3 regions of the Psychrobacillus sp. FSL K6-1464 genome follow, and region 3 is predicted to be linked to each of the others. Evidence: riboswitches for the same ligand, from Rfam matches in the RefSeq annotation. Region 3 holds a riboswitch; each other region holds the start of a gene.
What was found. A riboswitch is a leader RNA that binds a small molecule or an ion and turns the genes downstream of it on or off. The one in region 3 is predicted to bind S-adenosylmethionine.

Region 1 (7,298 bases), 1.1 Mb from region 3:
GACTGTCATTGACTAGTACTTCTTTTATACCTTTTGATAAAGCGCCTTCCACAATGGCATTTGCTTCTTGAGTCATTATACGTCTCGCCCGTTCGTAATTATGCTTGTTGGACTCTACAAACGTGTAATCTGGCAAACCTGTTATTCCTTCCATATCGACCGATAAAAATAGCTTCATATTATTCCCCCGTATCTTTCTACTTTTCTCTTTCTTTTAGAAACCGAAATAATTATAAACTTTATCAAAATATACTGAATATTACAATACATCTAAATACATAGATACATTGTATCTAATGATTAGAAAGAAGAGCTTTACATTAAAATCATAATAAAAAAGCAAATGCACTTTGATATAAAGGCATTTGCTGTTGTTTTCTTCATAACGAAGAAAACTAGAATACAGATGAATTATCTATTCTGACCTGGGAAGAACTGTTGCTGTCCGAATTGTTGTTGCCCAAACTGTTGTCCGTATGGTTGACCAAATGATTGTTGTGGAAACTGTCCTTGTTGCATAGGAAATGCCTGTTGGCTGCCGGGTACCATTACATTTTGATTTGTAACTGTGTAAAAGTGCTGAGGAACGTTTACGATATGCTCTCTATTCACATTTACAATTGGATGGATAACAGGCTGCATTCTAGGTAGGAACGAATCACGCACTCGGTATTGCGGAGGACAAACAACTGGTTGAGCAGCTGGTTGTTGCCACTGCTTTTGTTGACAAGGATTACAGGAACAGGGTTGTTGATGTTGATGTTGATTCATTGTTAATTCACCTCCTTCTTGCACTACTATTAGTAAATGCAAGAGGAGAAGAAACTAACTAGACAAACATCCCCATTAAGTAAAAATAAAAACAGCTTGATAGGCTTTATTGGGAAAGAAGAAGTTTCAATCTCAGCTAAAATGGTAATACTATAAGGAATAAATATAAGTATTTTGGTTGATTCTATAATATTTTATTAGTATAGTTAAGCGTTTAGGATAAAAACGCGAGAGAGGGAAAACATGAAAAAATTATCAAAGGTATTTTATATAACGATTGGTTTAATAGTTTTAGCTGTTGGATACGGTGCTTTAGCCCCGGAAAGTTTTGAAGCTATTACTAGTACTATTAAAACTTTCGTTGCTTCATCATTTGGTTGGTACTATATGTTACTTATGACGCTAATGTTAGTATTAAGCATCTTCTTCATCTTTAGTCCCTATGGAAAAATCCGACTGGGAAAAGATTCAGATCGTCCGCAATTTTCAACTATTACTTGGATTTCTATGTTGTTTTCTGCTGGTATGGGAATTGGGCTTGTCTTTTATGGGGCAGCTGAACCCTTGTCACATTTTGCCATTGATCCTGCCACAGCTGAACCAGGTACGAATGCAGCTTTTAAAGAATCCCTTCGTCAAACTTACTTCCACTGGGGATTCCATGTTTGGGCTATGTATGGGGTTGTTGCATTATCTCTTGCATTCTTCCAATTCCGTAAGGGGGAACCAGGCTTAATCTCCTCCACTTTGAAACCAATTTTCGGCAAACGAATGGAAGGCCCATGGGGTACTCTCGTAGATGTGCTCGCTGTCTTTGCCACAGCATTTGGCGTTGCTACTTCTCTTGGATTCGGTGCTGTTCAAATTAATGCCGGCTTAAATTACTTATTTGGCTTCAAAATTGGCATTACGTCTCAGATTATCATTATAGCGGTTGTCACTGTCCTCTTTGTAGCATCTGCTTGGTCTGGATTAAGTAAAGGGATAAAATATTTGTCCAATATAAATTTACTATTAGCTCTTGCTTTACTTGGTTTTGTCGTTATTATGGGACCTACCTTACTGATTCTAGATATGTTTACAGATTCTTTCGGAGGTTATTTAGGGAATATTGTACAAATGAGTTTTCGTACATCCCCATTGAATGGTCATAATCGAGAGTGGCTAGACAATTGGACTATCTTCTATTGGGCTTGGTGGATCTCATGGGCACCATTCGTTAGTATGTTCATTGCTCGAGTATCTAAAGGTCGTACAATACGTGAGTTTGTTACAGGTGTTCTTGTAGCACCTACTTTACTGGGAACATTTTGGTTTTCAGCTTTTGGTACAACAGCCATTGACTTTCAGAAAAGAGGCATTGCTGATTTAGCACAAGCATCTACTGAATTGACTATTTTTGAAATGTTCCATATGATGCCTTTCTCTACAGGTATTTCTGTTTTTGCTGTGTTATTAATTGCTTCCTTTTTCATTACTTCGGCAGATTCTGCCACTTTCGTTCTTGGTATGCAGTCGACCAACGGGTCACTGACTCCACCGAACAGAGTGAAGCTCGCTTGGGGAATCACATTATCCGTAATCGCTATTATTTTGTTATCCGTTAATGGATTAGCGGCATTACAAAATACAATTATTATTGCCGCCTTACCATTTTCATTCGTAATGTTACTTATGATTATTTCACTGTTTAAGGCTTTAAAAGCAGAAAGAAAATAATGAAAATAAATGAAATGCCAAGGGTTTATTCCCTTGGCATTTCATTTATGTTTAAACCTTTACTTTCTTTCTCATTATCAAATGAGATCCGAAAAAGAAAGTTATATTTTTACTCAGCTACAGTATTCTACAAATGAGTATGGAAAGTAGTCGAGATCTTACACGGATTAACTCCAAACTTCTCTAGAAATATCAACAATGTATTTTAACTTTTTATACCGCTGTTCTTCTGTCAGCTTATTACCATGATGTGTAGAAGCAAATCTGCATTGCGGACTAATACTCAACTGCTCCAGCGGAACATATTAAGTTGCTTCCTTGTTCGAAGAAGTCTAAATGCCACCAGTAAACTTTCTGGTCTTAACAAACTTCCTACATGGTCCGCTCGAAATGGTGCTTGAATAGCTGTTTGAACTGTCCATTTATCTCGCTCCTTCTATGGTAAGATTGCAAATGATCGAACTGGGAATCCAGAGGCTTTTTCTGGCTTCGGGACGATATTGAAAATAATGGCTCCTGTTGCAGGGAGCTTATCTAAGTTCGTCAATAATTCTATTTGATAAGTGTCTTGTTCAAGCACATAATATTCTCCGTGTAATGCGCCGTTTTTTAGATAATCCGCACTTGAATCCGTGTCGAATGTTTCGTGTCCTATAGCTTTAATCTTTCGTTCTTGAAATAAAAATTTTAAAGCTTCTAATCCCCAACCCGGCGCGTGATTATTACCCGCTGCATCCTTATTGTTAAACTCCTTTTCGTCTGGCCAACGTTTACTCCAATCGGTTCTAAGAGCGACAAATGAGCCTTCTTCGATTTTTCCGTGGGCTTTTTCAAATGTGAAAATGTCATCCACCGATAAAGTAAAATCATTATCTTCAGCCGCTTCCTTTGACTGATCAATGACGACTAATGGTAATACCAATTCTTTCAATTCGAGTTCTTCTAAGTAACGCGTATCTCTTACAAAATGTATAGGTGCATCTATATGTGTGCCGTACTGTCCTGCAAATTGAAAGCTTTGTGCAAAGAATCCATCATCATGATTAAACAATGTATCGATTTCAGTTGCTTTAAAAGCGGCGAAATGTGGTGAATTAGCTCCAAATGTGTGTGTTAAATCTACCCACTGCTTTTCCTTCAATGTGTTGAATGCTTTTAGTAATTCCGATGACATATTGATTTCTCCCCCTATTTTTTATAGTTAAAATCAAATAAAACCCCTTCTTAGAAACAAGAAGAGGTTTACACGTCATCAGTGAATTAGTCTCTTCTTATCTTCAAGCATAACGCTTCTGGAATTAGCACAGTACAAATTTTTGCCTGTTGCTGAGGTATCATAGGGCCAAGTCCCTCCACCTCTCTTGATAAGAAAGTTGTTTTATTTGATTAACACCTAGTATACAAATAGAAATTACCTAAGTCAACCATTATTTTCTTTTTATTTAGAATATAATATTTTTAATGGTGGAAGCATCATAATTTTCTTTTCATTTCCTCTGTTTTTTAGGTACATTAATAATATGAAGACTATGAGATAATATGAAAAGAGATAGTGATGAAAAGAGGGGTATGTATGATCCATACGATTGGCATAACGACCGATCATGAAATAGTAAATGACTTTCCTATAGAAGATATAAAACGGAGAAAGTTTGAATGGTACTGGATTGACATTGCCGAGCCAACCAAAGAAGAAGAACTTTTGCTTAGTTCTTTCTTTCGTTTTCATCCACTGGCAATTGAGGATTGCTTACAAAGGCTACAGCGTCCTAAAGTGGACTATTATGATGGTTATAACTTCTTTGTTTTACATTCTTTCAATGAGGAAACATTAGAAGCGGAAGAGTTAGACATATTTGTTGGTCAAGACTATGTAGTGTCATTTCATTTCCATCCCATGCATGAAATGGAGCAAGCACGGCAGCGTATTAGACAAAATTCACAAGGCTGGGATAGAGGTGCTATCCATGCAACTTATAATATCATCGATACAGTAGTAGATGCCTATTTTCCGATTGTCTATAAAATTGAAGGCTATTTAAATGCTGTAGAAGACAAGCTTACTTATGATATGCGCCATTTTTCTATGGATTCAGTGTTTGATCTACGAGGAGATTTGTTGCGTTTAAGACGTACAGTTATTCCTATGCGAGATTTACTTTATAGAATATTAAATTCAGAACGAATGAATTTACAGCAAACAGAACACACCTACTTTGCCGATATTTACGACCATTTAATACGACTGACGGAAATGATTGAATCTAATCGAGAGCTGACAGCTGATATACGTGATAGTCATATGTCGATAAACTCTAGTAGGATGAACCGTATCATGATGATCTTAACGATTGTATCAACTGTTTTTATACCCTTAACGTTCATTGTTGGAGTATACGGTATGAACTTTGCAAACATGCCTGAACTTGAGTGGAAATATAGTTATTTCGTAGTACTCGGTGCTATGGTCCTCATCGCTTTTTCTATGCTTAGTTGGTTCAAATACAAAGGGTGGTTTAATTTGTTTAAAGATTAATATAAGAGAAACCGGGCATAAAAGCGCCCGTCCCTTGAAGGTCAAAACTGTTTTTTTCGTTTTCGAGGGACTTTGGACAAACGTCTTGCTATATGATTACCGATTGAATTTTTAGTGATATTGGTTGTGATTTGGTCACAACCAATATCGCTTTTTTTAAGTAATCTTATGGCATTTATCTGCCCGTCGCCCTTCTACAACTCTTAGAACAAGGTAAGTATGTTTTGAGAAAAGTATTACAGAGTAGTATCCTTAATTCAACAGACAATTTTATCACTATATTAGCTTGGGCGACTCATATCATCTAAGCGAAAGGCTGCAATATCTTAAAGTTAAATACTACACATTTGATTGCAGTGGAAGGTGGCGACTCCAGCGGAAAAAGCGTTATGTGAAGACCCGCAGCGTAGCGAGGAGGCTGAGGCAACGGCCGCGCAAAGCGTCCACCTGAAACGGAAATCAGCAGTACTATTCATTCTTTTAAGTCACCCTAACTCATTGTTCACGTTACATTTTTATATACTTCCTGGGCACATAATGAGTATAGAACATATATTTTCTTTTAAAAAAACGAGTAAATTCTAAATGAATTTGCTCGTTTTTATTGATTGGCTGTCCAATAGTAAAACAATGCAGTAAAAGTAAGTTTTTCTGTGTGCGTTAAATTATGCGCAAGAGAGACATGGACATTCATTGCTTGTATTTCAAATGCAGGATGCGTAGCATATGGGAAAATTCCAAACCGATATGTCGCTAATCTTTGACCACCTAAATCATGAACGTCAATGTCTCCATATACACTTTTCGCTTCCATTTGAAGTAGTTTTTCGTTATTTGCATCAAATATTATAGCTCTATTTTTTAAAGTCATTAGTGGCATAACAATAGTAGTTGCGTGTAAACGATTATGATCTAGTACCTTTATTTTCATAAACTTAAGCTTATTGTGAATGGTAAACGTAGACACTACCTTCTCATCCATCGTTATTATTCGATAAGTAATTGGAAAGAACATTCCCATTTTGAAAATATTTAATGTGGTTAGTTTCCTTCGAAAGGGCTGTTCTTCGGTAGGACTTATTTTATATAACCGCTCCCCTGTACTGGAGACTAAATAGGTCTGTGGAATTAACGAAACGTCTCGTTGGAAATTAAGTTCCTGAATCGGAAAACTAGCTGAGTAATAATTGCTATCCACTTTTTTCTCTTCAGGCAATTTTTCTGCAGCATGTTGAAACAAAAAAGAAGAGCTATATAAAACAAGTAATGTAAAGCCAACAGCAAAATGAGTTTCAAAGTCTTGCCACATAACATCTTTGAAAACTATAAGCAAAACTATGTATATTCCTACTAAGCTTATTGATGCGAATTTTGTATATTGAGCTGATTTTTCATAAATATGTTTCAAGTTTCTCACCTCTAATAGCCTTTACGAAGAATTAGCAAAATAGTTCCAAAAAAAAGCTTTCCCTATGTGTTACAGGGAAGCTTTTAGGAATTACATATTTCTAAAACAGACTGTACTGATTCTACTGATCTATCTAGAGCAAGTTTCTCATCACTAGTTAAAGGAAGTTCGATAATACTTTCTATGCCGTTTCCTCCAATTACTGTTGGTACACCTAAATATAAATCATTATAACCATATTCCCCTTCTAAATAGGCTATAGAAGGTAATATTCGTTTTTTATCGCGAATAATCGCTTCAGCCATCTCTACAAGAGAAGCCGCTGGTGCATAATAGGCGCTACCGTTGCCAAGAAGAGAAACAATTTCGCCCCCACCTTTCCTTGTCCGTTCAACGATTGCAGCTAATCTTTCCTTGGAAATAATCTTTTCTAAAGGGATTCCTCCTGCATATGAATAACGAACAAGAGGAACCATATCATCGCCATGACCACCTAGTACAAATCCTGATATATCTTCCACCGAAATATTTAGTTCCTCCGCAACAAATGTATTAAAGCGTGCAGTATCTAGAACTCCGGATTGACCAATCACTCTATTTTTTGGAAATCCAGTCGTCTTATAACATACATAAGTCATTGCATCTACTGGGTTACTCAATATGAGAACGTAGCTATTTGGTGCGTACTTCTTCACTTTTTCCGAAACAGCGCGCATGATTTTGGCATTTGTACTTACAAGATCATCTCTACTCATACCAGGCTTTCTTGCAATTCCAGCTGTAATAATGACCATATCAGCATCTTTTATATGTTCATAATTGGAAGTTCCCATAATCTTCGTATTAAAACCCTGTACCGGTCCG
Region 2 (7,298 bases), 890 kb from region 3:
TGTTTAAGTGTATTTATTCACATAGAACTATCCAAAATAGTTCTATGTATGCAAGTTCTAATAATCTAACTGCTTTAAGCTCAATAATAAACCATCATCTGTAATTTTTTTAACCATGAATGAATTTAACTTTCTGTCAATTTTTTTATCCATTTTATCTGCATTACTGAATGAATTTCTTACTGCATCTATTGCATAAATAAGAATTGATAACACACCCGCACTTCCTAGTGCCACTCCTATACTTTCGTTCTCTGGAAGATGAGTATCCATAATCTTTCTTACTTCTTTATAATAGTCTCCTTTAATAAGAATATATTCAGATTTTGCCTCTAAACCTGCTAATAACTCAGTTCGATTATGTGCTTCATAAGCTTCTATACCATTCACTTTGTACATAAAAAATCCCCCTTTCAAGTGTCATAATAATAATTTACGAATATAAACAAACTAAAGTTCCGCTTTTTTCTAATTTTATTTATTCGACTAAACCGCTGCGTTAGTTTAAGCGTAACACTTTTAACATAGCGATTTATTTTAACAAAAATGCCGCCCATTAAATGAGGCGGCATTTTCTAATTATGGTAAAGCTGATTAGGTTTATCTATTTTCTTTTCTACCGGATAAAACTGATTTGCTCCTGTTTCTTCATCAAACTTTCGCTGAAAATCCATACCAATAGTTTCTGCCAACACTAAATCTACTGTAATAACAGGATTTTCCCCTTTCATAAAATGACCACCATAAATATTGCCATATTGGTCACATATTGTCCCATGGAAATGTGTTTCAAACTGTCCATCTCTTTGACAGACAACTCCCGTCCCCTGCAAAAACTCGATTGGCCCCTCTTTGACAACGAGGTTATTGTACCCTACACCTATGGGTGAATCTTCGTTTGGTATCAAATAAACAAATCCACTTCTTTGAAAACTTCCAAAACAACTAAGAATTGTAGCAGAATTAATTCCATTCACTTTACACAATTCCTCTATTCCTTCTAGCAAATCAGTTCCATATACTAAACGCGCTCCTACTACCTTTCCTAGCTGACCAACTGCAAAGTTTGCTCTTACTTTTGACAACGCTTACACACCCTTTTTGTATAATTATTTATTTTTATTAAACATATACTATTTAGAATGTTATACGCAACTACAAAAAAAGTAGGTTGACTTTAATAAGTTGATGTAGTAAATTATATTTTATGAACTGTTGAAAAACTTAATAGCTGATATCTCTTATCAAGAGTAGCTGAGGGACTGGCCCTATGAAGCTCGGCAACCATCCACCTAATAATCTATGTGGAAAGGTGCTAAATCCAGCAAAACAATTTGTTTTGATAGATAAGAGAGGACTAACGTATGTATGCGCCTCTCTTTCTTTTGAAAGAGAGGCTTTTATATTTATACAACGTTCTGAATAATTATTTGGAGGAATGGAAAATGAAGAAATTTGGATTTTTATTGTCAACGGTACTTTTATCTGGAGCTCTTGTAGCTTGTGGAGATGATGCAACTTCAGAAGCTACAGCGATTAATGAGGACAAAATAGTAGTAGGTGTAACTGCTGGGCCACATGAACAAATTGTAGAAGTGGCTGCTAAAGTGGCTGCTAAGGACGGATTAGAAGTTAAGCTTAAAGTTTTCTCTGACTATATTTTACCTAATACAGCCTTATCGGAAGAGGATTTAGATGCAAATAGCTATCAGCATGAGCCATTCCTAGATACGTTTAACGAAGACCATGGCACAGATTTAGTTCCTGTAGGAAAAACGATATTAAATCCAATGGGTGTCTATTCAGACAAATATGATTCTATAGATGACCTGCCAGATGGAGCAACTTTTGGTTTACCAAACGATCCTACAAATGGCGCTCGTGCATTATATATTTTAGAAGAAAATGGCTTTATCAAAATTAAAAAAGATAAAAGAGAATCAGCAAGTATTTATGACATTGAAGAAAACCCAAAAAACCTAGAATTTATTGAACTAGAAGCTGCTCAAATCCCGAAACAACTGAGTGAAGTAGATGCAGCTGCCATCAATACAAACTTTGCACTTGAAGCAGGTATTAGTCCAAAAGAGGATTCCATATTACTAGAATCTTCCAATTCTCCTTACGTGAACTATATTGTAGTCCGTGCAGAAAACAAAGATGATCCGACAATCCAAAAGTTTATCAAAGCATATCAATCGGAAGAAGTTAAAAAATTCATCGAAGAAGAATTTAAAGGTTCAGTTTTACCTAGCTGGGACGAATAATGGAGTCATAAACGTTACCGACTTCGGTAGCGTTTTCTTTAAAAAGAAAGGAAGATCGTGAAATGATTGTATTAGAAAATGTCTCGAAAGAGTTTAATAGTAAAAGTGGAACTGTAAAGGCAGTAAAACAAGTCAATATACGGGTAAATCAAGGAGAAATCCATGGTGTTATAGGATATAGTGGTGCTGGAAAAAGCACACTAATACGTTGTGTAAATTTACTGGAAAAACCTACAGAAGGTAAAGTTTTCATAAACGGCATCGAACTTACTTCCTTACCCCTCCCTAAATTGCGTAAAACTCGCAATAAAGTTGGCATGATTTTTCAAGGATTTAACCTACTTAAAACAGCAACGGTTTATGATAATATCGCCATTCCACTAAAGCTACTCGGCTATAACAAAGACGAGGTAAAAAAACGGGTGGAGCAATATTTAGACATAGTTGGTTTAACTGACAAGCATACAAATTATCCTAACCAGTTATCAGGCGGACAAAAGCAACGTGTTGCTATCGCTCGCGCACTTGCTCAGGAACCTGAAGTATTGCTTAGCGATGAAGCAACCAGTGCACTGGATCCAGAAACAACTGATTCCATCTTAGACTTGCTACTAAAGATCAATCGTGAATTAGGAATTACTATACTCTTAATCACGCATGAAATGAATGTCATTCAAAAAATTTGCGATCATGTATATGTCATGGAAAATGGAGTTATCGTGGAACAGGATACAGCTATTAATCTATTTACGAAGCCTACCCACCCTACTACCAAAAAGTTTTTAAATACAATTAGCCAACGGAATTTATCCAATTCATTGATTGCTCAGTTGAATGTTACAGGCGCAGTCACTCGTTTAACATTTGTAGGGGAAAGTACTGGAAAACCGTTATTGGCAGAAGTTAGTCAAAAATTTAATGTTCAGCCAAACATTTTAACTGCTAATATTATCGAATTGAAGAATGGCATCGTCGGAAATATAGTCGTTCACTTAATTGGCGACAAAGAACACGTGAAAAGCGCTATTCACTATCTAGAAGCACAGGGTGTAGCAACGGAAGAATTGGAGGGACATTCTCATGAGTAGAACAGATCAATTTGTAGAGCAATGGCTACCGATTATTGGTGAATCTGTTGTAGAAACATTTCAAATGGTTGGTATTTCCCTTTTCTTCTCTGTACTAATCGGGATTCCATTAGGTATTTTAATCGTTTTAACTAGACCTGGTCAGGCATTGGCAAATAAGTTTATTTATCAATTAACTAATTTAATCATAAATATTGTACGTTCTATCCCGTTCATCATTTTACTATTCTTCATCTTGCCATTTACAAAACTCATCGTTGGAACAACTATTGGTGTGCAAGGAGTTATCGTGCCATTAGTCATTTATACAGCACCATATATTGCTAGACTAATGGAATCTGCCCTACTTGAAGTGGAGAACGGTGTTATTGAGGCATATACAGCAATGGGTATTAGTACAGGTGCCATCATTTGGAATGTCTTACTTCGTGAAGCTCGCCCTTCTATCGTTTTAGGGTTAACCATTTCAACGGTAAGTTTGATTGGAGCTACTGCAATGGCTGGAATGGTCGGAGCAGGTGGTTTAGGCGACTTGGCATATCGTTTCGGACATTTGCGCTATGAAGTAGATGTTATGTATGCAACAGTAGTCATTTTAATCATCCTTGTCCAAAGTATTCAATCTATCGGAAACCGTATTGCAGCGAATATTAAAAAAGACTAGTAGGAGGGTTACGAATGACAAATCTATTATATGTGGAGCGCAGTGAATCTATCGCAACAGTTGTTTTTAACAGATCAGACAAGAAGAATTCATTCTCACTGGCTATGTTTAAACAGTTAGGTGAATTATTGACTGAACTGGAGAAGGATTCAAAAGTTAAATTATTAATCCTTAAAGGAGTAGATGAAACTGCATTCTCTTCTGGTGCAGATATAACAGAGTTTCTAGAAAATCGTTTCTCTGCTCAAAAAGCAAAAGATTATAATGATGCAACTCTTGAATCTATTGAGAAATTATATCGTTTCCCTAAACCTACTATTGCCCTTATTAAAACATTAGCTATAGGCGGGGGATTAGAACTTGCAAATTCCTGTGACTTCCGATTCGCCTCTTCTGGTAGCAAGCTTGGGATAACCGCTGCAAACATTGGCATTATTTATAATCTCGTTAGTACGAAACGCTTGGTAAATCTTATCGGTCCTACGAAAGCAAAGGAATTATTGTATACCGCTAAGCTAATCACAGCCGAAGAAGGAAAAGAAATTGGCTTAGTCGATTATATTTATCCATTGGGAGAAATTGAGGAAAAGTGCTTTGAATTCGCTCGTCAAATTATTCGTAAGTCTTCTGTTGCCAACAACGGGATAAAACAAGTAATTCAAGCAATTATTGATGGCGACAACGAAGAAACAGAAGAAATTGAAAAGCTAATTTTAGAATCTTTCAGCTCCGATGACTATAAAGAAGGCATTGAAGCGTTTTTAGAAAAAAGAAAACCAAATTTTGCATAAGAGGTGAACTTTGATATGTCTACGAATGATTTATTATTAAAAAGTATCGAGGCAAGTAAGCATTACCCGTTAAATTTTACCGAATTGGAAGCTGCTGCAAAACAAGCATTAGAACCCGGCCCGTTTGGTTATATTCGTTCTTCTGCTGGTGGAGAAGAAACCTACAGGAAAAATACAGATTCCTTTTATAAGTATTCAATCATCCCCCGCTTTTTAACGGATGTGTCTACTTTAAATACAGAAGTAACGATTCTTGGACATACATATCCCCACCCCCTCTTTATAGCTCCTGTTGGAGTCAATAAAATAGCACATGAAGACGGCGAATTGGCGGTTTCTAAAGCTGCGGCAAAATTGGAATTCCCATATATTCAAAGCACCGTGTCTAGTTTTTCTATTGAAGAAATTGCCGCTGAAACAAAGGGAAGTTCAAAATGGTTCCAATTATATTGGTCCTCTCAACAGAAGGAAGTTTCCTTTAGTATGGTAAGAAGAGCAGAAGCTGCAGGTTACAAAGCAATTGTACTTACAGTCGATACGACGATGCTTGGATGGCGTGAGGAAGATATTCGCAATCAGTACTCTCCGTTAAAACGCGGTTTCGGACAAGGTAATTATGTGTCTGATCCAGTATTCATGTCCGCACTGAACGATCATTCTCAAGAAACTATTGTCCATAAAATTATTGAAAATATATACCATCCTACTTTAAACTGGACGAATATTTCCGAGTTACGTGAACATACAACACTACCAATTCTAATAAAAGGAATACTTCATCCGGAAGATGCTAAACTTGCCGTGGAAAAAGGAATAGATGGAATTATCGTTTCTAATCATGGGGGTCGCCAGTTAGATGGTGTTATTGCGAGTATCGATGCCCTTCCAGCAGTAGTTCAAGCAGTTAATGGACGAATCCCTATTTTATTTGATAGTGGAATTAGAAGAGGTTCTGATGCAGTAAAAGCTTTAGCACTTGGAGCAACAGCAGTTTGCATAGGTCGTCCAGTAATATGGGGATTAGCCAGTGGCGGACAGGAAGGCGTGGAACGCGTGTTAGAAAACTTCCTACAAGAAACTAGAGTTTCTATCTCCTTGAGTGGTGCGCGGAATCTAGAAGAAGTACAAAACCTACAGTTATTTAAGGATTAAGGATTTTATAAGGTGGTAGATTGGTGATGGAACAAGCATTAAATGGAATGAAAGTAGTTGATCTATCTCAAGTTCTCGCTGGACCCTATTGCACCATGGTTTTAGCTGATATGGGTGCAGACGTTATAAAAGTGGAAAAATTCCCAAATGGGGACGACACTCGAAGTATGGGTCCTTATATAAATGAAGAAAGCTATATGTATATGATGGTCAATCGAAACAAACGCGGAATATGCCTTAATTTAAAAACAGATAAAGGTCTTGAGGTATTATATAAACTTATTAAAGAAGCGGATGTTTTTATAGAAAATTATCGACCGGGAGTTACGAAAAAACTCGGCATTGATTATGACACGCTGAAAGCTTTAAATCCCGCTTTGATTTATTGTTCTATATCTGGTTATGGTCAAACAGGCCCGTATAAAGACAAAGGCGGCTATGATATTATGGCGCAAGGTCTATCTGGTCTGATTGACATGACCGGAGAAAAAAATGGGAAACCTGTCAAAGTTGGAATCGCTATTCATGATATAGCTGCTGCTCAAACGGCCATTCAATCTATTTTGTCTGCCTATATTTATCGACTTAAAAAAGGGACTGGTCAATATATTGATGTCTCCCTTGTAGATTCTGGTCTTGCATGGACTGTGTGGGAAGCCGCAGCATATTTCGGCAAAGGTGAAGTGCCTCAAAGAAATGGAACAGCACATCGTGTTTCTGCTCCCTATCAAGGATTTAAAACACAGGATGGTTTTATCCTTATTGGGGCAGGCAATCAGAAACTCTGGGAAAAGTTTTGTTTACAAGTCGTCCATAAACCACAATGGCTTACAGATGAACGTTTTTTAACAAATAGTATTCGAGCAACTAACGCTAGCCAACTCGAGTTGGAGATTGAGAAGGTTCTAAGCAAACACCCCTCCTCCTACTGGCTAGACTTGCTAGATACATCGGGTGTACCTTCTGGACCCATCTATTCTTACGATCAAACTTTAAACGATGAACATATTCTATCGAGAGAAATGATAGTCGATTACGAACATCCTGTAGCAGGTTCAATGAAAACACTAGGGTTTCCAGCTAAGTTTTCCGAAACACCAGGTCAATTTAGAACTCCCGCTCCCCTGCTTGGACAGCATAACAAAGAAATACTTACGGAGCTTGGATACAATGAACAGGAAACACAGTCATTGCTATCCTCCAAGGTTATTAATAGCTAACGTTGGGGCTTTCATATTAAAAAGACCAATTGCTCGGGGCAATTGGTCTTTTTAATAGTAGATTTACATATTAGCCATTAATCTTTTAGCAATAGCTTCATATTCTTCAGGTCCTA
Region 3 (7,298 bases):
AAGTAAAGATTTCTTCTCGTTCTGGTTCGTGATAGAGGTCCTGAAAACAATTTTTCCATTCTTTATATTGATATTCAGAAAGTTCCTGCCTCTTCAACCATCTTGCCACAGCATTTGTCTCCGTAATCTTATCTCGTTCACCAGTCATAACGAGAATTGGTTTATTTGGAATAGAGATTTCCGATTGATTTACTGTTTTTAGGAGTATTTGAAGCTCCTTGTACCATTCTGTTGAAATAAAGGTACTATAAGTAGGATCAGATACAAATTGTTGAATTACCTCATAATTTCTCGTTAACTCATTTAATTGAATATCATGATTGATTTTCTGCGGTATGGACAACTTGGCTAGTGTATTGGTCCATTTGGATGGGAGTTTTTGAAGTTGGAGCCATGGAGATGTCAATATTACTCCCGCATATTCAATATCTAGTTTTCGTAAAACTTTAATAAGTAAGGTTGCTCCAAGGCCATGCCCCATTAAAAATATAGGTAGGTCGTATGTAACTGCCACTTGCATCGCTTGTTTAATGTAGTTCTTATATAGTTCGAAGGATTCGTCATGAATATTTTTTGATTTTTTTAATTCTCCATGACCGGGCAAGTCACCCATAACGATATGATAGTTGGAGCTTCTCAACTTTTCGATTAACCAAGCATATCTTCTATGATGTTCATATGCACTATGAACAATAACTATTACGGCTTTAGGCTTTCCTTCTGTTTCCCATTTCCACATATAAACAAACCTCTTTTCTTCCTAGCATTTCCACGGTATATATTTTCATTCAAACTGTATGTCTGTTACCATTAATTATAATCTATTTTCAAAAGGAGCGTATGTTAAATGATTTATCCATATAAAGGGAAAACACCAATTATAGACGACTCTGCTTTTATAGCTGATTATGTCACAATAACAGGTGATGTGACAATCGGTCCAGAGACTACAATTTGGTTTAATACGGTAATTAGAGGGGATGTTGCTCCTACTATTATTGGAGGTAAAGTTAGTATACAAGATTTAAGTTGTCTGCATCAAAGTCCAAATAATCCACTCATCATAGAAGACGAAGTAACTATTGGACATCAAGTCACTTTACATAGTTGCACAATACGTAAAGGTGCACTAATAGGGATGGGATCCATTATTTTAGATGGAGCTGAAATTGGAGAGGGTGCATTCATCGGAGCAGGTAGTCTAGTACCTCCTGGCAAGAAGATACCTCCCAATTCTTTGGCACTAGGAAGCCCTGCAAAAGTCGTTCGTGAGCTAAACGATGAAGATAAGGCCGATGTCCAAAGAATTATCCGAGAATATGTAGAAAAAGGACAATACTATAAATCCCTTCAAAAATAACATTTGTTATTGATTATTTGTCTTGATTATCGATTAATAACTTTCAACGATCGATTTTATGACTCAATCGATCGATTATCAGCATCCATTGATCGATTCTTATTATATTCCCCATGAAAAAAGGCTTTCCCTTATAGGAAAGCCTTTTTTGTTCATACTATTATAATCCAGCCATTTGTTTTAATTGTGCAGCTTTATCTGTTTTTTCCCATGGCACATCAATGTCTGTACGACCAAAGTGACCATAAGCAGCAGTTTGTTTGTATATTGGACGGCGTAGATCTAGCATTTTAATAATTCCTGCTGGACGAAGGTCGAATAGTTCACGAATATATGAAACTAATTTCACTTCTTCTACTTTTCCAGTACCAAAAGTTTCTACAGCAATGGAAACAGGTTTAGCTACACCAATTGCATAAGCAAGTTGTACTTCACAACGATCAGCAAGACCAGCGGCAACAATATTTTTAGCAACATAGCGTGCAGCGTATGCAGCAGAACGGTCTACTTTTGTTGGATCTTTACCAGAGAATGCTCCCCCACCATGACGAGCGTATCCACCGTAAGTATCTACGATAATTTTACGTCCTGTTAAACCAGCATCTCCTTGTGGTCCACCAATTACAAAGCGTCCAGTTGGATTGATAAAGTATTTTGTATTTTCATCTATTAAATTTGTAGGAACAATCGGATTGATCACTACTTCTTTAATATCTTTTTGAATTTGTTCTAACGTAATTTCCGGATGGTGTTGAGTAGATATAACTATTGTATCGATATGAACCGGATTATTGTTCTCATCATACTCTACAGTTACTTGTGTTTTCCCATCTGGACGAAGATAATCTAAAGTTTCATCTTTACGGACTTGTGCCAATCGATGAGCTAGTTTATGCGCTAAACTAATTGGTAACGGCATAAGCTCTGGAGTTTCATTACAAGCATAACCAAACATTAAGCCTTGGTCTCCTGCTCCAATTGCATCTATATCAGAATCGCTCATAGATCCTTCTCTTGCTTCTAACGCTTGATCTACACCCTGCGCAATGTCAGGTGATTGTTCATCAATAGAAGTTAGCACAGCAGAAGTTTCTGAGTCAAAACCATACTTCGCACGTGTATAACCAATTTCTTTAATAGTAGAACGAACTACTTTTGGAATATCTACATAAGTAGATGTAGTAATTTCTCCAGCAACTAATACTAACCCTGTTGTTACACTCGTTTCACAAGCTACACGAGCATTTGGGTCTTCTGCTAGAATTGCATCTAGAATTGCATCAGAGATTTGATCACAAATTTTATCTGGATGTCCCTCTGTCACTGATTCTGACGTAAATAATCGACGTTGTGTCATAGATTGTTCCTCCTATATCCCGCGAGATTTCTCTCAAGAATTGATACGGTACTCATTCCCATGTCAAGCCATTCAAAATGTTTCATGCATTTTCTTCACATAATAGTACATGTAAGTTAAATGCATTGAAGTTAACTTGAAGCCGTTTCGGACTTGGCACACAAGGATAAAGGGCGATGTTCAATAAAAAAACCTCTCACTCACGTAAATATACATGAGGAAAGGTATTAGTATCATAAGCACCTTTCACTCTTATCAATCAAGGAATTTCACCTTGTCTCAGGTTTGGCACCTTTGTAATAATGAAAATACTACAGGTTGCCGGGTTTCATAGGGCCTGACCCCTCCACCAGCTCGGGATAAGAGTATCCGTTCAATTTATCATCATACGTAAGTATGTATAAGATGTCAACTATTTTTGTTTGTATTTTATACACAAAAGAAAAAATTAAAAGTGAATAGTATAGACTAATGAACCTAATGTGTTATACTAATTCACATATCTAGAAAACTTCCTCTTTTGAAGAGGAAATATAAAAAAAGGATGGTATATTCAAAATGAATTCAATCGAAACAGTGAGTGAACTGAAAGCATTGTTAGCAGGAAATAACGTTAGCAGCCAATTGTCAGTGCCACAACTTGTGGAAAAAGCTACAACAAGAGGAGAAGCAGTACTAACTTCTACTGGTGCAGTTAAAGCTGAAACAGGAAAATATACTGGCCGTTCTCCCCAAGATAAGTATATAGTAGATGAAGCTATTTCTAAAGACAAAATCGATTGGGGCTCAGTAAACCAACCAATTTCTTCTGACATTTTCGATGCATTATATAAAAAAATGATTAACTTCTTAAACAAACAAGATGAAATATTCGAGTTTAAAGGATATGCAGGAGCAGACAAAGAATCACGTTTAGGTATTCAAATTATTAACGAATACGCTTGGCATAACCTTTTCGCTCATCAGCTATTCATACGACCAACACAAGAAGAACTTGCTACTCATACGACTGATTTCACTATTCTATCTGCTCCTAACTTTAAAGCAGATCCAGCGGTAGACGGTACTCACTCAGAGACTTTTATCATCGTATCTATGGAAAAACGCACAGTGCTAATCGGTGGAACTGAGTATGCTGGCGAGATGAAGAAATCTATTTTCTCTATTATGAACTACTTACTACCAGAACAGGACATTTTACCAATGCACTGCTCTGCAAACGTTGGGGATGATGGAGACGTTACATTATTCTTCGGATTATCAGGAACAGGGAAAACTACCCTTTCAGCAGATGCTGGTCGCAAATTAATCGGAGACGATGAGCACGGTTGGTCGGATAACGGTGTGTTCAATATCGAAGGTGGCTGTTACGCAAAATGTATCGACCTAACTCGTGAAAATGAACCACAAATTTGGGACGCGATCTCATTCGGCACGGTCCTAGAAAACGTAGTAGTAGATGCAGAAACTCGCGTAGCTAACTATGCAGATAACTCATTAACCGAAAATACACGTGCTGCATACCCAATTCAATATATCGATAATATTGTAGACCCTTCTGTAGCAGGTCACCCAAATACAATTATTTTCTTAACCGCGGACGCTTTTGGCGTATTGCCTCCGATTAGTAAACTAACGAAAGAACAAGCAATGTACCATTTCTTAAGTGGCTTTACTTCTAAACTTGCTGGAACTGAACGTGGAGTTACATCGCCACAACCGGTATTCTCGACTTGCTTCGGTTCTCCTTTCTTACCATTACATGCAACAGTGTATGCAGAAATGCTAGGCAAGAAGATTGACGAGCACGGTGCACAAGTGTTCTTAGTAAACACTGGTTGGACTGGCGGAGAATACGGTGTTGGTAACCGTATGAAGCTTTCATACACACGTACAATGGTTCGTGCTGCTATTGATGGCAAATTAAACAATACTGATACGGAAACAGATACAGTATTCGGATTAGCTATTCCTAAAGTAGTAGAAGGCGTACCTTCTGAAGTCCTTATCCCTCGTAATGCATGGGCAGACAAAGCAGCATATGACCAAAAAGCCGCTGATTTAGCTCAGTCTTTCCGTGATAACTTTAAAAAGTTTGGTACAGTTTCTGAAGATATTTCTGTTAAAGGTGGACCATTAGCTTAATAGAGTAAACATAAAAGAGCCAAATTCTTATGAATTTGGCTCTTTTTTTATATTTGTGCTTTTATTTACTAGAAAGAATAATAAGTATATTTTATTGCAAAGGATGGTTAAGTCAAATTAGCATTATTCTAGTCACCATTAGTCTCATGATATTCACTATCCGTTATTTTAGGAAATATTTCTACAAACTTTTCGGCTTCCTCTTCATTAACTTTATATAGAATAATTTCAGAACCATAATGACCTATTTCCATCTGTTCAACCCCATCTTCTTGAAAGAACATTGTATACCACTTTAAACCACCTTTTGGATCAACAGAATAATTTCTAAAATAGAGTCTATTTTCATCCGTTAGATTAATAGTAATCACTTTCATCAATCCTTCTGTCTGAACGGAAACAGCTCGAGAGTTTAACTCTTCTAACACTTCTAGTTCTTCCAACCAACAATGAATCACTACTTCTTGGAACTCGTTTGTATATTGATCCCACAAATCCTCCCAAAAACTCGTATCTATGGGAAACGAAGATTTCCCCTCTACACTCATTGCCTCAGTTGTTACTACAACATTACCCACTATAAAACCCCTCTCTGATTTTTCATCCAATGACATGCATCTTTTACTACACGTCTATTTATTTTGCTCGGAAAAAAATGTGTGAATTCTGGATAGTACCAGGTTTCAACTGGTATACTATTCCCTACTAATGCATGCTCTAAAACCTTTGCATGCTCAAAAGAGACATTTTTATCTTGTTCACCGTGAATTATAAGCGTGGATGTCTTCATTTCCTTTATAAGAGGTAATACATCTCGCTCTTCGTATCCCACTGGATATTTGCTTGGAGTACCACCAATGACTCGTTTCATCATCTTTCTCATATCTAATCTTTCTTCATATGTTAGATATATATCGGACACACCCGCCCACGTAACTAAAGAGGTAATATCATTACGTAGAATAGCAATCCATAATGCCATGATTCCACCACGAGAAAATGCAAATAGGTGAATCCGTTCTGCAAGGCAATATTGCTTAAGTATATCTACTCCGTAGATAGCATCCCAACGATCTTCTCCAGCGAATTCATCTTTTCCTTCACCACCACGATTGCCGCGATAATATGGCGCAAATACGATAAAACCTTCAGAAGCAATTTGTGCGATTCGGGCGGGTCGAACCATACCAATACTTTGCATACCACCACGACAATATAAAATACCTTCATAGTCTCCTACTTCTTTTGGTGACGCTAGCATCCCTTTGACACATAGTCCACAGGACCAATATGTAATTTCTCTTAATACAATATGAGGATTGGGCGATGGATAAACTCGAACTTTTTCAATCGTTCCATTTGCTTTCAATTTCTTTCACCTTCTTTAAAATGGCTTTCATTCCATCATCTTTCATATGGAAGCTCAAATAATTACTTTGTGTAAGTTCTTCTGAAGATAACCAAAAGGCTCCTTCTGTTTCAAAGTTTGTCTTCTCTTTATTAATATACCCAACTTCCGCTACATAAACAGTTTTACAAAAAGGGATATTATCTATTACCATATATTCTGCAAGCCATGCTAACTCCACTATATCCACATTTGTTTCTTCTTTTGTTTCTCTAATTGCTGCTTCAACTAAAGTCTCTCCCTGCTCTAACTTACCACCAGGAAACTCTAAACCCCTTTTAGGATGCTTCGTCACCAACCATTTGCCTTTATATTTTGCTACGACTAGTACATGTTCAGATGGGATTGCAAAGCTACCTTGCTCAAAAGATAACAATACATCATAACCATTTAAATCTTGGAAAGAAATCATATCCTGACTCCCTTTGTTTTCTTTCAATTTTAGCATATGTATATAAAAAACTTAGCCCATGGAGGGCTAAGTCTAAAAGTAACTATTATTTTGGGGGTCCCATTTTATAATCTTCATTTCCTTCTTCTCTATTTTGTGCAATATTCTGCTTGGATTTGTCTTGAGGGGATAGGTTGAGTAAGGAACTAACATTTCGATAAGTTACTGGATTTTCATTACCTTTTCTATTTAAATTTTTACTCATAATTGAATCTCCTTTCGTCTTTGAAAATAAGGTAGCTGTTCGATAAATTGTTTAGAGTCATCTGAAGTGAATTCATGAATCCATGCATACACTTTCTTAAGTCTTCTATCATATTGATCATTTTCCCCATCCACATGATATGGCTTTACTAATTGTGGTTCATGAGCCCGTAGAAAGTTTCTGCTTTGCACTGACTTCAGCTGATAGAAAAGCTTTTCAAATACTTTTATTTCATTTCTGGTAGCTGTTACTTCATATTCCCACTGAGATTCTTCAGGATAAGCATATACTTGCTGACTTTTAACGGAGATATACACTTTGTACAAGGTCATTTTCACACATCCTTTTATAGAAGTTTGTGCAAAAATCAAA

Region 1: it holds a riboswitch for S-adenosylmethionine, as region 3 does, so the genes downstream of both, MKX39_RS18880 (cyclase family protein) here and metK (methionine adenosyltransferase) in region 3, are expected to answer to the same signal.
Region 2: it holds a riboswitch for S-adenosylmethionine, as region 3 does, so the genes downstream of both, MKX39_RS08075 (MetQ/NlpA family ABC transporter substrate-binding protein) here and metK (methionine adenosyltransferase) in region 3, are expected to answer to the same signal.

What each region holds. Positions count from the first base shown of each region.
Region 1 covers NZ_JBBOOP010000001.1:3,651,724-3,659,021, forward strand. The annotation lists gene MKX39_RS18860 (M55 family metallopeptidase) at 1-178, opposite strand, end outside; gene MKX39_RS18865 (hypothetical protein) at 412-771, opposite strand; gene MKX39_RS18870 (BCCT family transporter) at 1,015-2,490, shown strand; partial or broken gene MKX39_RS18875 (5-methyltetrahydropteroyltriglutamate--homocysteine S-methyltransferase) at 2,658-2,795, opposite strand; gene MKX39_RS18880 (cyclase family protein) at 2,927-3,664, opposite strand; SAM riboswitch class I at 3,759-3,861, opposite strand; gene corA (magnesium/cobalt transporter CorA) at 4,064-5,026, shown strand; gene MKX39_RS18890 (hypothetical protein) at 5,628-6,434, opposite strand; gene mdh (malate dehydrogenase) at 6,518-7,298, opposite strand, start outside.
Region 2 covers NZ_JBBOOP010000001.1:1,645,981-1,653,278, reverse strand. The annotation lists gene MKX39_RS08085 (hypothetical protein) at 58-399, opposite strand; gene MKX39_RS08080 (PPC domain-containing DNA-binding protein) at 576-1,085, opposite strand; SAM riboswitch class I at 1,239-1,353, shown strand; gene MKX39_RS08075 (MetQ/NlpA family ABC transporter substrate-binding protein) at 1,446-2,267, shown strand; gene MKX39_RS08070 (methionine ABC transporter ATP-binding protein) at 2,330-3,355, shown strand; gene MKX39_RS08065 (methionine ABC transporter permease) at 3,348-4,019, shown strand; gene MKX39_RS08060 (enoyl-CoA hydratase/isomerase family protein) at 4,034-4,810, shown strand; gene MKX39_RS08055 (alpha-hydroxy-acid oxidizing protein) at 4,826-5,962, shown strand; gene MKX39_RS08050 (CaiB/BaiF CoA transferase family protein) at 5,989-7,182, shown strand; gene MKX39_RS08045 (manganese catalase family protein) at 7,246-7,298, opposite strand, start outside.
Region 3 covers NZ_JBBOOP010000001.1:2,536,777-2,544,074, forward strand. The annotation lists gene MKX39_RS12780 (alpha/beta hydrolase) at 1-739, opposite strand, end outside; gene MKX39_RS12785 (gamma carbonic anhydrase) at 848-1,360, shown strand; gene metK (methionine adenosyltransferase) at 1,521-2,717, opposite strand; SAM riboswitch class I at 2,967-3,083, opposite strand; gene pckA (phosphoenolpyruvate carboxykinase (ATP)) at 3,276-4,862, shown strand; gene MKX39_RS12800 (hypothetical protein) at 4,991-5,440, opposite strand; gene MKX39_RS12805 (alpha/beta hydrolase family protein) at 5,440-6,231, opposite strand; gene MKX39_RS12810 (NUDIX domain-containing protein) at 6,209-6,682, opposite strand; gene MKX39_RS12815 (hypothetical protein) at 6,768-6,926, opposite strand; gene MKX39_RS12820 (transposase) at 6,923-7,258, opposite strand.